3 regions of the Cytobacillus gottheilii genome follow, and region 2 is predicted to be linked to each of the others. Evidence: riboswitches for the same ligand, from Rfam matches in the RefSeq annotation. Region 2 holds a riboswitch; each other region holds the start of a gene.
What was found. Region 2 has a riboswitch for lysine ahead of J1899_RS21525 (transporter substrate-binding domain-containing protein). Riboswitches for the same ligand answer to the same signal wherever they lie in the genome.

Region 1 (4,292 bases), 610 kb from region 2:
GATATGCTTGGCATTGAATATAGCTGCTTAGCACCAAGGCAGCTCGATTTATTTTAGTGGCTGATAAGTAGGTTTTCATAAGAGATTTCCCAGGTTCTACACTTTTTTTCTTGTACCATCATATGGTGTAAGGAAAGGAGTGGGGCAAGATATGATGAATTTAAGTCCTATAGAGATTGATGGCCATACATTCTTAAGTGTATCGGTGGAACTTCCTAAAACAAATCTACTTGTAGTTACAAATGATAAAGGATATATCATGTGCGGAGCATTAGATGTGGCACTTCTAAATGAAAAGCTAAAAGATCGAAAAGTGATTGCAGGAAGAGCTGTTGGTGTAAAAACGATAGAACAATTAATTGAAGCGCCGCTTGAATCTGTCACATTTGAAGCTGAAACACTTGGAATTAAGAAAGGCATGACAGGCAGAGACGCTCTTTTAAAAATGATATAAATAATATTTAGAAGCTGAGATTGCTATATGCAGTCTCAGCTTTTTTAGCAGGCTATATACTGATAATTAAGAATCAATCTCCATGTGAAGAGAAAAACAGATAATTTATAAATTTTCTTTTGCTAGCTGCTGGAGGAATGATAATATATGATTAAGACTAAATTCCTGCTTTGAAATGCTCAAACTTGAATAATATGGGCAAACATGTAAAATATTGATGATAAAAGCGAAAAGTAGAATTAGAATGGATAACTTATAGATGAAAAAGAGGTTTTTTCATGAGATTAGTGTCAACAAAATCTGCCAAAATTGGCAGTGTACTAGGGAAATCCATATATAATGATAAAGGCAAAATCCTTTTAAATAGAGGAGTAAAGCTTGACGGAAGAATGTTATCCAGGCTGCAGAAAATGGGGATTACATATATATATGTAGTAGACGAGAGAATGAAGGATATTGTTTATAAATCCACATTGCCGGAAAAATTGCGCCGAGAAGCAATTCTTATGATTGAAGATACGTTTCGGCAATCAGCAAATGACCAGAATTTAGATAAATCCTTCGTTATAGATAAGGCGTCAAAAAGTTTCTCCAAGCTGATCAGCACGCTCTTGGATGAGATAAAAGGAGATCAAAACCTCATTTCAATAATGTCTGACGTGTATACATATGATCATTATATTTTCTCTCATTCTTTAAATGTTACACTTTATTCCTTAGCGATTGGTTTACAGCTTAACTTCTCCCAAAAGGATTTAGAACTGCTGGGTATGGGGGCGATATTGCATGATGTTGGGAAAATGCAGATACCTGAGAACATACTGTTAAAGCCCGGCAGATTAACGGAGGAAGAGTTTCTTCAAATCAAGAAGCATGCTGAAGCAGGGTTCGACTTATTACGTGGAGTACATAGTGTCTCATTAATCGTGGCTCATTGCGCCTATCAGCATCATGAGCGTTTGAATGGAAGCGGATATCCACGAGGTATTTCTGGAGAAGACATCCATCCCTTTGCCAAAATTATCGCTGTCGCAGATGTGTTTGATGCCGTCACATCTAATCGTATTTATCGTCAAGCTATGCTTCCGCATGAAGGTATGGAAATCTTATATGCAGGGTCTGGCACATTATTCGATGCAAAACTGATTGAAAGCTTTCGGCAATCTGTTGCTTTATATCCAGTCGGGATGACTGTTGAGTTAAACGATGGAAGAAAAGGTGTTGTGATTCATCAAAATGTAGGAATGTGCGATCGCCCTATTGTGCGGATTCTTGAAGAGAGCGGTTTAAGGGTTGAGGCCTATGAACTAGATTTAAAGCAAGACTTATCAATCATGATAAGCGGCTGTGATACAACATGGCAGAACTAATGTTTATAGAGGAAAAGACCTCCATTGTAGAATGTTTATTATTTTGATATAATTATTCTAATTGAATATGAACCTTATCATATCCGATGGGGTAGAGGTGCAATATTCATTAGTAAGCTGTTTGAGGATGACAACAAGGAGAGCAGCTGAAAGGGAATACTGCCGAAGTGGATAGCTGATGTCAGCGGCTATCTCGCTGGGGTTACCTTTAAGAGAGGTAACACTGTCATTGCAAGATTTGAAAAGTCTTTGCAGTCTTTATTGCATTCTTTTCGTTGACCCTTGCAATGGGGAGCTACAGATCGTAATGGAGAAGAATAGATTATCAAGAGTGATGATAGAGATTCTCTGCCATTGCTCTTTTTATTTTGAGCTCTTTTGCTATGCCTCTGCCGAAATGATTTCTGGGAGGGTTAAATATAATGGAAAATACAATATTTTCTCTGCTTCCGCCGCTTGTTGCAATACTTCTTGTTATTTTAACGAGAAAAGTGCTGCTTTCGCTAGGAGTAGGGATTCTTACAGCATCAATTATACTTGCTGAAATGGACTTTCTTGAAGCTGGATCTATACTATGGGAAACCGTAAAAGGAATTTTTATTGATGGTGGAAGCATTAATACGTGGAATATGTATATTATTTTATTCCTACTGATATTAGGGGTTATTACAGCGTTCATCTCTATATCGGGAGGAAGCAGGGCCTTTGGCGAATGGGCAATGAAACGGGTAAAAACCCGGGCAGGTGCACAGGTGATCGGTGCCATATTAGGCGTGATTATCTTTATTGATGATTATTTTAATGCGCTTGCAGTTGGTCAGATTTCACGGCCGATTACTGATCGTCAAAAGGTATCAAGAGCCAAGCTTGCTTATTTAATTGATTCGACATCTGCTCCTGTCTGTGTTGTATCACCTGTTTCAAGCTGGGGTGCCTATATTATTGCTTTAATCGGTACCATTCTTGCATCTCATAATTTAACGGACTATACAGCCTTTTCGGTATTTTTGCAGATGATTCCTATGAATTTATATGTGTGGACAACGCTGGCCATCGTTTTTATCGTTGCGATCAAAGGATTTGAGATCGGGCCAATGAAAAAGCATGAAATTCGGGCTGTAAGAGATAATCAGGTAATGGACCCTGAGAAGCCTGCACCTGGAAAATTAGAGGAAGATTTACCTGTTAGTACAAAAGGAACAGTCGGCGACTTAGTCTGGCCAATTATCGCATTAGTGGCAGGTACAGTGGGGGCGATGATCTGGACTGGTTATCAGGCTGTAACGGGTAATGCGACCATTTTAACGATTTTTGAAAATACAGATGTCTCAAAATCCCTTGTTCTCGGTGGCGTCATTGGATTAATTGTTACATTGCTGTTCTTTACAAGACAAGTTACCGTGAAAAAAGGGATTGAAGGCTCTGTTGTTTTCAAAGGGATTTGGAGCGGAATTAAATCGATGCTCCCGGCAATCTATATTCTTCTATTTGCCTGGGCGATTGTTGATTTAATTGGACAGCTGGAAACAGGTGCCTACCTGGCTGGACTTGTTGAGAATTCAAATATGGAGATATCCTTTTTGCCCTTCCTTCTATTTATCATCGCGGGAGTAATGGCGTTCAGCACAGGAACTTCATGGGGATCTTTTGGAATATTACTCCCGATTGCAGGTGATATTGCTGCAGCAACAGATATAAACCTGCTGCTGCCTGCAATGGCAGCTGTACTAGCTGGAGCCGTTTTTGGCGATCATTGTTCTCCTATATCAGATACAACGATTCTTTCGTCAACAGGAGCAGGATGCAATCATATCGACCATGTTCTTACACAGCTTCCATATGCCCTTATATCAGCAGCAATATCGGGTGTCGGTTTCCTGATCCTTGGTTTTACAGACAGTACGATCTTAAGTGTGGCCGCCATTGCTCTATTACTGATTGTATTTACCTTTGTCGGTACTCGAAAATTCAAGTTAGACATGGAACAGATGAAATAATGATGATAAAGAGTCTTCTCGTCAATAGCGGGAGGGCTTTTCTTTTTTTATTGTATTTTTAAAACTTTCTGAAATATACAGAAAGAAATTCTCTTACATGCATACATATAGATTGAGAGGAGGAGGGACTGGGACTGCCGGAAATACGAGAAGATGAACGTAATTGCTTTTCTAGTAACGAAAAATAAATAAATATTATGTCCCAAATAATGTTTTGACAGTAGTAGTAAAAGTATATATACTAAATTTATATTAAATTAAATAGTCTGAAAATATAAAAATTTCCCACTTGCGGAAAATTTAATGCGGACTATTGTAGGGGGTATAATAGATTATGGAAAATCGTCCTCAGTGGGGTACGAGAGCTGGATTCATTTTGGCGGCTGTAGGTTCAGCTGTTGGTTTGGGAAATATCTGGCGATTCCCGGCAGTAGCATATGACAATGGAGGAGGAGCATTTTTTATTCCTTA
Region 2 (4,292 bases):
GGAAAGGGGGCTAATCAGGCGGTTGCGGCAGCAAAACTGGGGGCGCCGGTAAAAATGATTGGCTGTGTGGGAGACGATTTATTTGGTGAGCAATATATAAACCATTTAAAAGGCCATCAGATTAATATTGAGCATATTCGCAGTCTAAAGAATGAAAAAACGGGGATCGCCAGTATTACAGTTTGGAATAACGATAATAAAATTATAGTCGTGCCTGGAGCGAATAAGAGAATTACACCAGAAATGGTTGAGTCGCATAGAGAAGAGATATTAAAGAGCAGCTGGCTGCTGCTTCAGTTTGAAATACCGCTTGAATCGGTAGAAAGAGCACTAGAAATAGCTGCTGAAGGTCATGTAAATGTGATCGTCAATCCTGCTCCTTATCATGACATACCAGAAAATTGGATTGATAAAATTACCTATATCACGCCAAATGAAGCGGAGGCTAACAAGCTGTTTTCGGCATTTACAAACAAAGAAGCTCTTCTCTCAAAGCTGGTTATCACGAAAGGAAAAGACGGTGCGGAGTATTTTGATCAAGGAGAAAGAGTCTCGATACCTGCATTAAAAGTGGATGCAATTGATACAACAGGAGCAGGGGATACATTTATTGGTGCTTTAGCAGTTGCCCTTTCTGAGGGCTTGCCTTTAAAAGAATCCTGCCAATTTGCCGTTAAAGCAGCAGGTCTTTCTGTAACAAAACTTGGTGCCCAGGCAGGAATGCCAAGCAGGTCGGACTTGAATAAGTAAGCTCATAGCAGATAGTACAGTCATAGATAAATAAATCTCAGTAACACACTCCATGGACGCTTAAATTGCCTAAAAGACCAATTTAAATTACGCTTATAAGAAGAGGGGAATAATGAGAGAGGATGAGGAGAAATGCAGCAAAGTATTGATGAATTGATTAAAGGAAGACGCTCCATTAAGAAGTTTCAGGAGAAGTCAGTAGCTCTTGAGGAAATCATTGACTTGCTTGAGGTAGCAAAATGGGCGCCAAACCACAAAATGACTGAGCCATGGCGTTTTCTTTTATATAGCGGGGAAGGAAAAGAAAAATATATAGAAGCTTTTAAAGCAACTCAGGGCACTGGAGAGGAAGCGGCAGAAAAGGCAGCAAAAAAAGCAGCGTATTTCCGTTCTATTCCCATACATCTAGTCGTCATTATGCCTGAGGATCCTCGTCAAAAAACATGGGACGAGGATTACGGGGCCGTTTCAGCATTTATTCAAAACTTCCAGCTTGCAGCATGGGCAAGAGGGATCGGAATGATCTGGCGCACAAATGACTGGATTTACAATCCGGTTTTCCGTGAAAAGGTGGGTGTGCAGCCAGGTGAAAAGATCGTTGGCACATTAATGATCGGATATGCTGAACATGTGCCGGAAGCAAAGCCAAGAACTTCTATTAGAGAAAAGCTAGAAATTATTTCAGAATAACTAACCAAAAGCTGTCAGTTTTTACTAGGTTGACAGAACTATATGTTTTATTGTAGCCTATGATTATATGAAAATTGAATAAACCTCACTTTTCGGTGAGGTAGAGGTGCGGTATTTATTAGTTTTTAGTTGAGCGTGAGCAGCGATGATGCTAAAAAGAAGGAAATCCCGCCGAAGTGTGCAATATGCTCAAGTATTGGATGCTGGGTCTGCAGTTAAGAGCTGCAGGACTGTCTCGGTAAACTTCCCGGTTTACTCGAGGTGTGCTATCTCTTTAAGGGAAAAGTGGAGGATTTAGGCTATCTATGTATACAAAGACCTGAGTTCATCTCAGGTCTTTTTTGTTTTTTATTAAAAGAAAAAATGGGGGCAGAAAAATATGAGAAAAAAATTATCGTTTTTAAGTGTATTGGCACTTGCGGCAGTATTGCTTTTAGCAGGGTGCGGGACTAGCTCAGATGAGGGTTCTGCGGGTTCAGGCTCAGATTCTGATGCTGAGAAAGATGTATTCCGTGTAGGTCTTGAAGCAGGTTATGCACCTTTTAACTGGACACAAATGGATGATGCAAATGGCGGTGTAAAAATTGATGGAAACGCTGAATTTGCAGGCGGCTATGATGTGGAAATTGCGAAAAAAATCGCTGAAGGCTTAGGGAAAGAGCTAGTGATTGTTAAAACAGAGTGGGATGGTCTTGTACCTGCCTTAACTTCTGATAAAATTGATGCGATTATCGCAGGGATGTCACCAACTGAGGAAAGAAAGCAAACAATTGATTTCTCAGACAACTATTATAAATCCGACCTTGTCATGGTAGTGAAAAAAGGCGGAGACTATGAAAATGCCACTTCTATTCAAGATTTCAGCGGTGCAAAAGTAACGGCTCAACTGAATACGTTCCATTACTCAGTTATTGAACAAATTGATGGTGTTGAACAGCAGCCGGCAATGGACAACTTCCCTGCTATGCGTGTTGCGCTAGAATCTGGCGTAATTGACGGCTACGTTTCCGAACGTCCTGAAGGTGTGAGTGCTTCTTCTGCAAATGAAAACTTTGCAATGGTTGAATTTACAGAAGGCTTTGAAACATCTGAGGACGATACAGCTATTGCTGTAGGTGTTGCAAAAGACAGCGAGCTAACTGAAAAGATCAATGAAATCTTAGCGGGTATCTCTGAAGAAGAACGTGTAGAAATTATGGATGAGGCGATTAAAAATCAGCCAGCAGCAAACTAATACCGCTGCACGGCCGGCTGCATGACATGACATGTAGCCGGCTTCTTTTTTGACATATTCATTAAAAAAGGAGGATCACCATGAGTCTCGATTGGATGATACAAATCATACAGTCAAACTGGCCGATGTTTTTGCGCGGAGCTGGTTGGACATTAGTCATCGCTTTAACAGGAACAATTATTGGATCGCTCATTGGTTTGCTGGCAGGTGTAGTTCGAACAATACCTGCTCCTGAAAAAGGAATAAAAAAGAATCTGCTTAAACTGATCAATGCCATTTTAACCATTTATATCGAATTTTTCCGCGGCACGCCAATGATTGTACAGGCAATGGTCATTTTTTATGGATCTGCACTTGCCTTTAATTTTCATATGAACCCGATTATTGCAGGTATCGTGGTAGTAGGGATTAATACAGGTGCTTATATGGCTGAAATCGTGCGTGGAGGCATCATCTCGGTTGATAAAGGCCAATATGAAGCGGCACAGGCGATCGGCATGAATCATGTGCAGACCATGATTCATGTAGTTATGCCGCAAGTAATCCGCAATATTTTGCCGGCAACAGGGAACCAATTCATTATTAATATTAAAGACACGGCTGTATTAAGTGTTATTTCTGTGACAGAATTATTTTTCCAGACGAAAACGGTGGCGGGCAATAATTTCCGCTATTTTGAATCATTCTTTGTCGCGTGTATTATTTACTTTATTATGACATTTGCGATTACTCTCATCCTGCGCTACTTCGAACGCAAACTCGAGGGGCCGGATAACTACACTGTGATCGGCAATAACTTGCATATTGAAACAGCAGAAGATATGAAAAAGAAAGCCAATAAAGGGATGTAATTTTTTGACTGAGAGGAGGAACATATATGGAAACAATCATTGAAATCCAGCGCTTAAGCAAATCATTTGGTTCGCATGAGGTTTTAAAGGATATTCATTTTTCTGTGGAAAAAGGTGAAGTTGTTACAATTATCGGCTCTTCAGGCTCGGGGAAATCAACACTGTTGCGCTGTGTAAACTTACTTGAAAAACCAAGCGGCGGCCAGATTATTTATAATGGAGAAAATATTTTGGACGACCGTCATGATATCCACCAATACCGCCGAAAGCTGGGGATGGTGTTTCAGCAATTTAACTTGTTCAATAATCATGATGTATTAAATAACTGTATGGTCGGACAAATAAAAGTATTAAAGCGTTCAAAGGAAGAAGCGGAACAAATTGCACGCAAATACTTGCGGGTTGTAGGGATGGAAAATTACATTAATGCTAAGCCTCGCCATTTATCAGGCGGTCAAAAGCAGCGTGTTGCTATCGCTCGTGCCCTTTCAATGGAACCCGATGTAATGCTTTTCGATGAACCGACTTCTGCGTTAGATCCAGAAATGGTTGGCGAAGTATTAAAAATTATGAAAGAGCTCGCTGGAACAGGCTTAACCATGTTAATCGTTACACATGAAATGGAATTTGCGAGAGAAGTCTCTGACCGTGTTGTATTTATGGACAAAGGCGTCATTGCGGAAGAAGGACCTCCAGAAAAAATCTTTAACAATCCTGACCAGGAGCGTACAAGAGAGTTCTTAAAACGGACATTGAAGACTGTATAA
Region 3 (4,292 bases), 1.0 Mb from region 2:
CGCTGCGCCTTGTTAACGAAATTGAGGACTTTGAATATATTGTCACTTCCTCCGATATGGAAGCGCTGATTCTTGAGCTCAATCTAATAAAAAAGCATGATCCTAAATACAATGTCATGCTGAAGGATGATAAAACCTACCCATTTATTAAATTAACTGCTGAAAGACATCCGCGTCTTATTACGACGAGAAAAGTGAAAAAAGACAAAGGCAAATATTTTGGTCCATATCCAAATGTTCATGCTGCAAACGAAACAAAAAAGCTGCTCGATCGCATTTATCCGCTTCGGAAATGTGCTACCTTACCTGACCGCGTATGCCTGTATTATCATTTAGGACAATGCCTGGCTCCATGTGTGAAGGAAGTGGATCAGCAGCAATATCGGACAATGACAGAGGAAATTACCCGTTTTTTAAATGGCGGTTATAAAGATATAAAGAAAGAACTTACAGAAAAAATGGCGGCTGCGGCTGAAGACCTTGATTTTGAGCGTGCAAAAGAGTATAGAGACAAAATCGCTCATATTGATGCAACGATGGAAAAGCAAAAAATGACAACGACTGACTTCACTGATCGTGATGTCTTTGGTTATGCTGTTGATAAAGGCTGGATGTGTGTACAAGTCTTTTTTATCCGCCAAGGCAAGCTGATTGAAAGGGATGTCTCCATGTTTCCCATTCATAACGAGCCTGAGGAAGAAATCCTTACGTTTCTCGGTCAATTTTACATGAAAGCAAATCATTTTAAGCCGAAGGAAATTTTAGCACCATCTTCTGTTAATGGCGAGATGGCAGAAAAGCTTCTTGGTGTAAAAGTATTAAATCCGCAGCGGGGACAAAAGAAAGATTTGGTTTCATTAGCTTATAAAAATGCCAAAATCGCGCTGCAGGAAAAGTTTTCTCTCATTGAGCGGGATGAAGACCGGACGATTAAGGCAGTGGAGAGTTTGGGCGAACAGCTTGGAATTTATACGCCGCATCGGATTGAAGCATTTGACAACTCAAACATTCAAGGTGCAGATCCAGTATCTGCAATGATCGTTTTTATTGACGGAAAACCGGCGAAACGGGAGTACCGTAAATATAAAATTAAAACCGTTCAAGGCCCGGATGATTATGAATCCATGCGTGAGGCGGTTCGCAGAAGGTATACTCGAGTGTTAAAAGAAGAGCTGCCTCTACCGGATCTGCTTATTATTGATGGAGGAAAGGGTCATGTTGAAGCGGTCAGAGATGTTCTTGAAAATGAGCTGGGTCTTGATTTGCCGCTGGCAGGACTCGTAAAAGATGAAAAACACCGAACGTCGCAGCTGTTATTTGGGAATCCGCTGGAAATCGTTGCGCTTGCACGCAATAGCCAGGAATTTTATTTGCTGCAGCGAATTCAGGATGAGGTCCATCGCTTTGCCATCACGTTCCATCGCCAGTTAAGAGGAAAAGGTACATTCCAATCTATGCTCGATGACATTGCTGGGATCGGTGAAAAGCGCAAAAAGCAACTGTTAAAGACCTTTGGTTCAGTTAAAAAAATGAAGGAAGCTTCTGCAGATGACTTCCGCCAATTAGGAATTCCTGCTAATGTAGCAGAAGAACTCGTAAAGAAACTAAGTGAATAGCGTTGTCATCATATAGACAATATGCTATACTTGGACCAACTTTCATATTCACTCACTTTTTTATACTTTCTGAAAGTATAAATTTATAGACTTAGAACAGTGACTAGCTGCAATGCTTAGCCCATCTTGGGTCTAAGCCGATCTGTCCAGAGGGTTAAAGACAATCTTCTAGCCAGCTCGGTTTATGCTTATCGGGGCTTAGCAAGGCGCTTCGCTTTTCTTAGCGTAAAGTGAAGGTAGAGGTGCAAGCTTCATCAGTAACAGCTTTGAGGAGAATGAGCTCCGACGATTTGCTGTGAAAGGGAATGTTTGCCGAAGCAGGGGGAGACTCATCACTCGCCATGCTGGTCTTGCATTGAATAAATGCCGGATTGTCAAGACAGTAGTCTTGGAGAGCTATCTCACTGTGTGCACGTATTTTTTGTATACGTTTGACTACACAGCAATGAGATAATTCTCATTGCTTTTTTGTTTTGTCTGCATGTTTACAGAAGAAATCGGGAATCGATTAACTAGCGATTTTTCATACAAAACTGCAAAAAAGAGAAAGATACAAAAATCATTCTTCTTATTGAGACAAAACAAAATGGCAAAGGGAAATCATCATAGTCGGAAGGAAGGGTATTCAAATGGGTTTAATTGTGCAAAAGTTTGGGGGAACTTCGGTCGGCAGCGTCGATAAAATTCAAAATGCTGCAAACCGGGTCATTGAAGAAAAAAATAGGGGTAACGATGTTGTCGTTGTGGTCTCAGCGATGGGAAAGACAACAGATCAGCTTGTTGGCATGGCAAAAGAAATTACGTCCTCCCCCAGTAAAAGAGAAATGGATATGCTCTTAACAACAGGGGAACAAGTGACGATCTCGCTGTTAAGCATGGCTTTAATTTCTAAAGGTCATCCGGCCGTTTCAATGACAGGCTGGCAAGCAGGTGTTGAAACAGAGGAAATTCATGGAAATGCAAGAATCTTAAATATTGATAGTGATAAAATTGAAAAGGAAATTCAGCAAGGCAAAATTGTGATTGTGGCCGGCTTTCAAGGCGCTACCTCAGAGGGAGAAATCACTACTCTGGGAAGGGGCGGTTCTGATACAACAGCCGTTGCACTTGCAGCAGCGCTAAAAGCTGATAAATGTGATATTTATACAGACGTGACTGGGGTATTTACAACAGATCCCCGTTACATAAAGAATGCCCGCAAGCTTCTATCCGTTTCTTATGATGAAATGCTGGAACTTGCCAATTTAGGAGCCGGAGTTCTGCACCCAAGAGCGGTTGAATTCGCGAAAAACTACGGAGTTTCTTTAGAAGTAAGATCTAGCATGGAAAAAGAACAAGGAACAACGATTGAGGAGGAAGTTAAAATGGAGCAAAATTTAGTTGTACGCGGAGTTGCGTTTGAAGATGAAATCACAAGAGTATCTGTCATAGGGCTTCCAAGCAGCCTTGGCGGATTATCTACCATTTTCTCAGCACTAGCCAATGATCATATCAATGTGGATATCATTATTCAGAGTATGACGGAAGGCGAAACTTCTTCGCTGTCTTTCTCCATTAAAAATGAAGATTTAACAGAGACTGTTAAGGTGCTTGAGAGAAATCGTGATCAGCTTCTATATGATCGAATCGAATGGGAATCTGGCTTAGCAAAAGTTTCAATCGTAGGTTCAGGCATGATCTCAAATCCAGGGGTAGCAGCAGAAATGTTTGATGTGCTTGCGCAGAACGAAATTTTAGTCAAAATGGTCAGCACATCTGAGATTAAAGTTTCAGCAGTCGTAGAACAAGTGAAAATGCTTCCTGCCGTTGAAGTGCTTCATGATGCATTTCAGCTATCTGCCAATTCAGTGAAAGCATAAGAATAACACTAAAAAAGAAGAAGCTTCTTTTATTCGAGAGCTTCTTCTTTTCCTCATAATTCAGTATTGTATCGCAAATTATAGAAAACTTAGATTGTATCCTTTTTATCCCACTTAACAGTAAAAAGAACTTTTCCTTTTCTTTTCTTAGGATGTTCGAACGCTTCACATATGTACCCTTTTTGCTGTTCGATCTGTTCAGCAATAAAACCCGCTTCAAGCTGAAAGGCACAATCTTCATCGTTTTTACAGCGAGCGCTAATGATTGCGCTTGATAATTCTAAGTCCATCTCATTTTTTGATTCGTTCAAGAGCATTAGATTGCCCCAGCCTGCGCTGGAGAAAAAAGAAATCATTTCATCTATCGAAGCCAATGGGTATTTTCGTGCCAATCTTTTTCCTGCCCAATATAAAATACCGGGAGCTTCTTTGCCCAGTAAATCCTTAAGCAGCACTTCACGAATTAATTCATACCCAAATGCTGGCACAGTTTCATCATGAACGGTTAACGGTTTTTGCTCTGGTGTTTGATCAGTCAATAATCTCCCCTCTTTCTATGAGACTATTATATACAATTTAGAACCCTTTTAGTCAAAGATACATGAAAAAAGCATATATTTGATAAGGGAAAATAATGCTATTTTAATATATTTCATCTTTTGAAAAAAATGAATGATAATTCAAGTGTGAACGTGTTTTTTCAATTTCAATATATTTATAAAATTTTATTAATATTGAACAATTTGTGTATCCGTTTTCTTGACGCTCTTTTCTGTTGAGAGTAAAATGGACTTGTCACATAATTGTAAGATATAAA

Region 1: another riboswitch for lysine. It lies ahead of J1899_RS18795 (Na+/H+ antiporter NhaC family protein); the one in region 2 lies ahead of J1899_RS21525 (transporter substrate-binding domain-containing protein).
Region 3: another riboswitch for lysine. It lies ahead of J1899_RS16510 (aspartate kinase); the one in region 2 lies ahead of J1899_RS21525 (transporter substrate-binding domain-containing protein).

What each region holds. Positions count from the first base shown of each region.
Region 1 covers NZ_CP071709.1:3,762,616-3,766,907, reverse strand. Annotated here, with positions in the region: gene J1899_RS18810 (DUF72 domain-containing protein) at 1-57, shown strand, start outside; gene J1899_RS18805 (YunC family protein) at 152-454, shown strand; gene J1899_RS18800 (HD-GYP domain-containing protein) at 733-1,824, shown strand; lysine riboswitch at 1,909-2,130, shown strand; gene J1899_RS18795 (Na+/H+ antiporter NhaC family protein) at 2,247-3,821, shown strand; gene J1899_RS18790 (sodium-dependent transporter) at 4,156-4,292, shown strand, end outside.
Region 2 covers NZ_CP071709.1:4,368,995-4,373,286, reverse strand. Annotated here, with positions in the region: gene rbsK (ribokinase) at 1-750, shown strand, start outside; gene J1899_RS21530 (nitroreductase family protein) at 883-1,440, shown strand; lysine riboswitch at 1,534-1,717, shown strand; gene J1899_RS21525 (transporter substrate-binding domain-containing protein) at 1,820-2,674, shown strand; gene J1899_RS21520 (amino acid ABC transporter permease) at 2,755-3,525, shown strand; gene J1899_RS21515 (amino acid ABC transporter ATP-binding protein) at 3,552-4,292, shown strand.
Region 3 covers NZ_CP071709.1:3,331,921-3,336,212, reverse strand. Annotated here, with positions in the region: gene uvrC (excinuclease ABC subunit UvrC) at 1-1,616, shown strand, start outside; lysine riboswitch at 1,846-2,023, shown strand; gene J1899_RS16510 (aspartate kinase) at 2,246-3,475, shown strand; gene J1899_RS16505 (YslB family protein) at 3,565-4,014, opposite strand.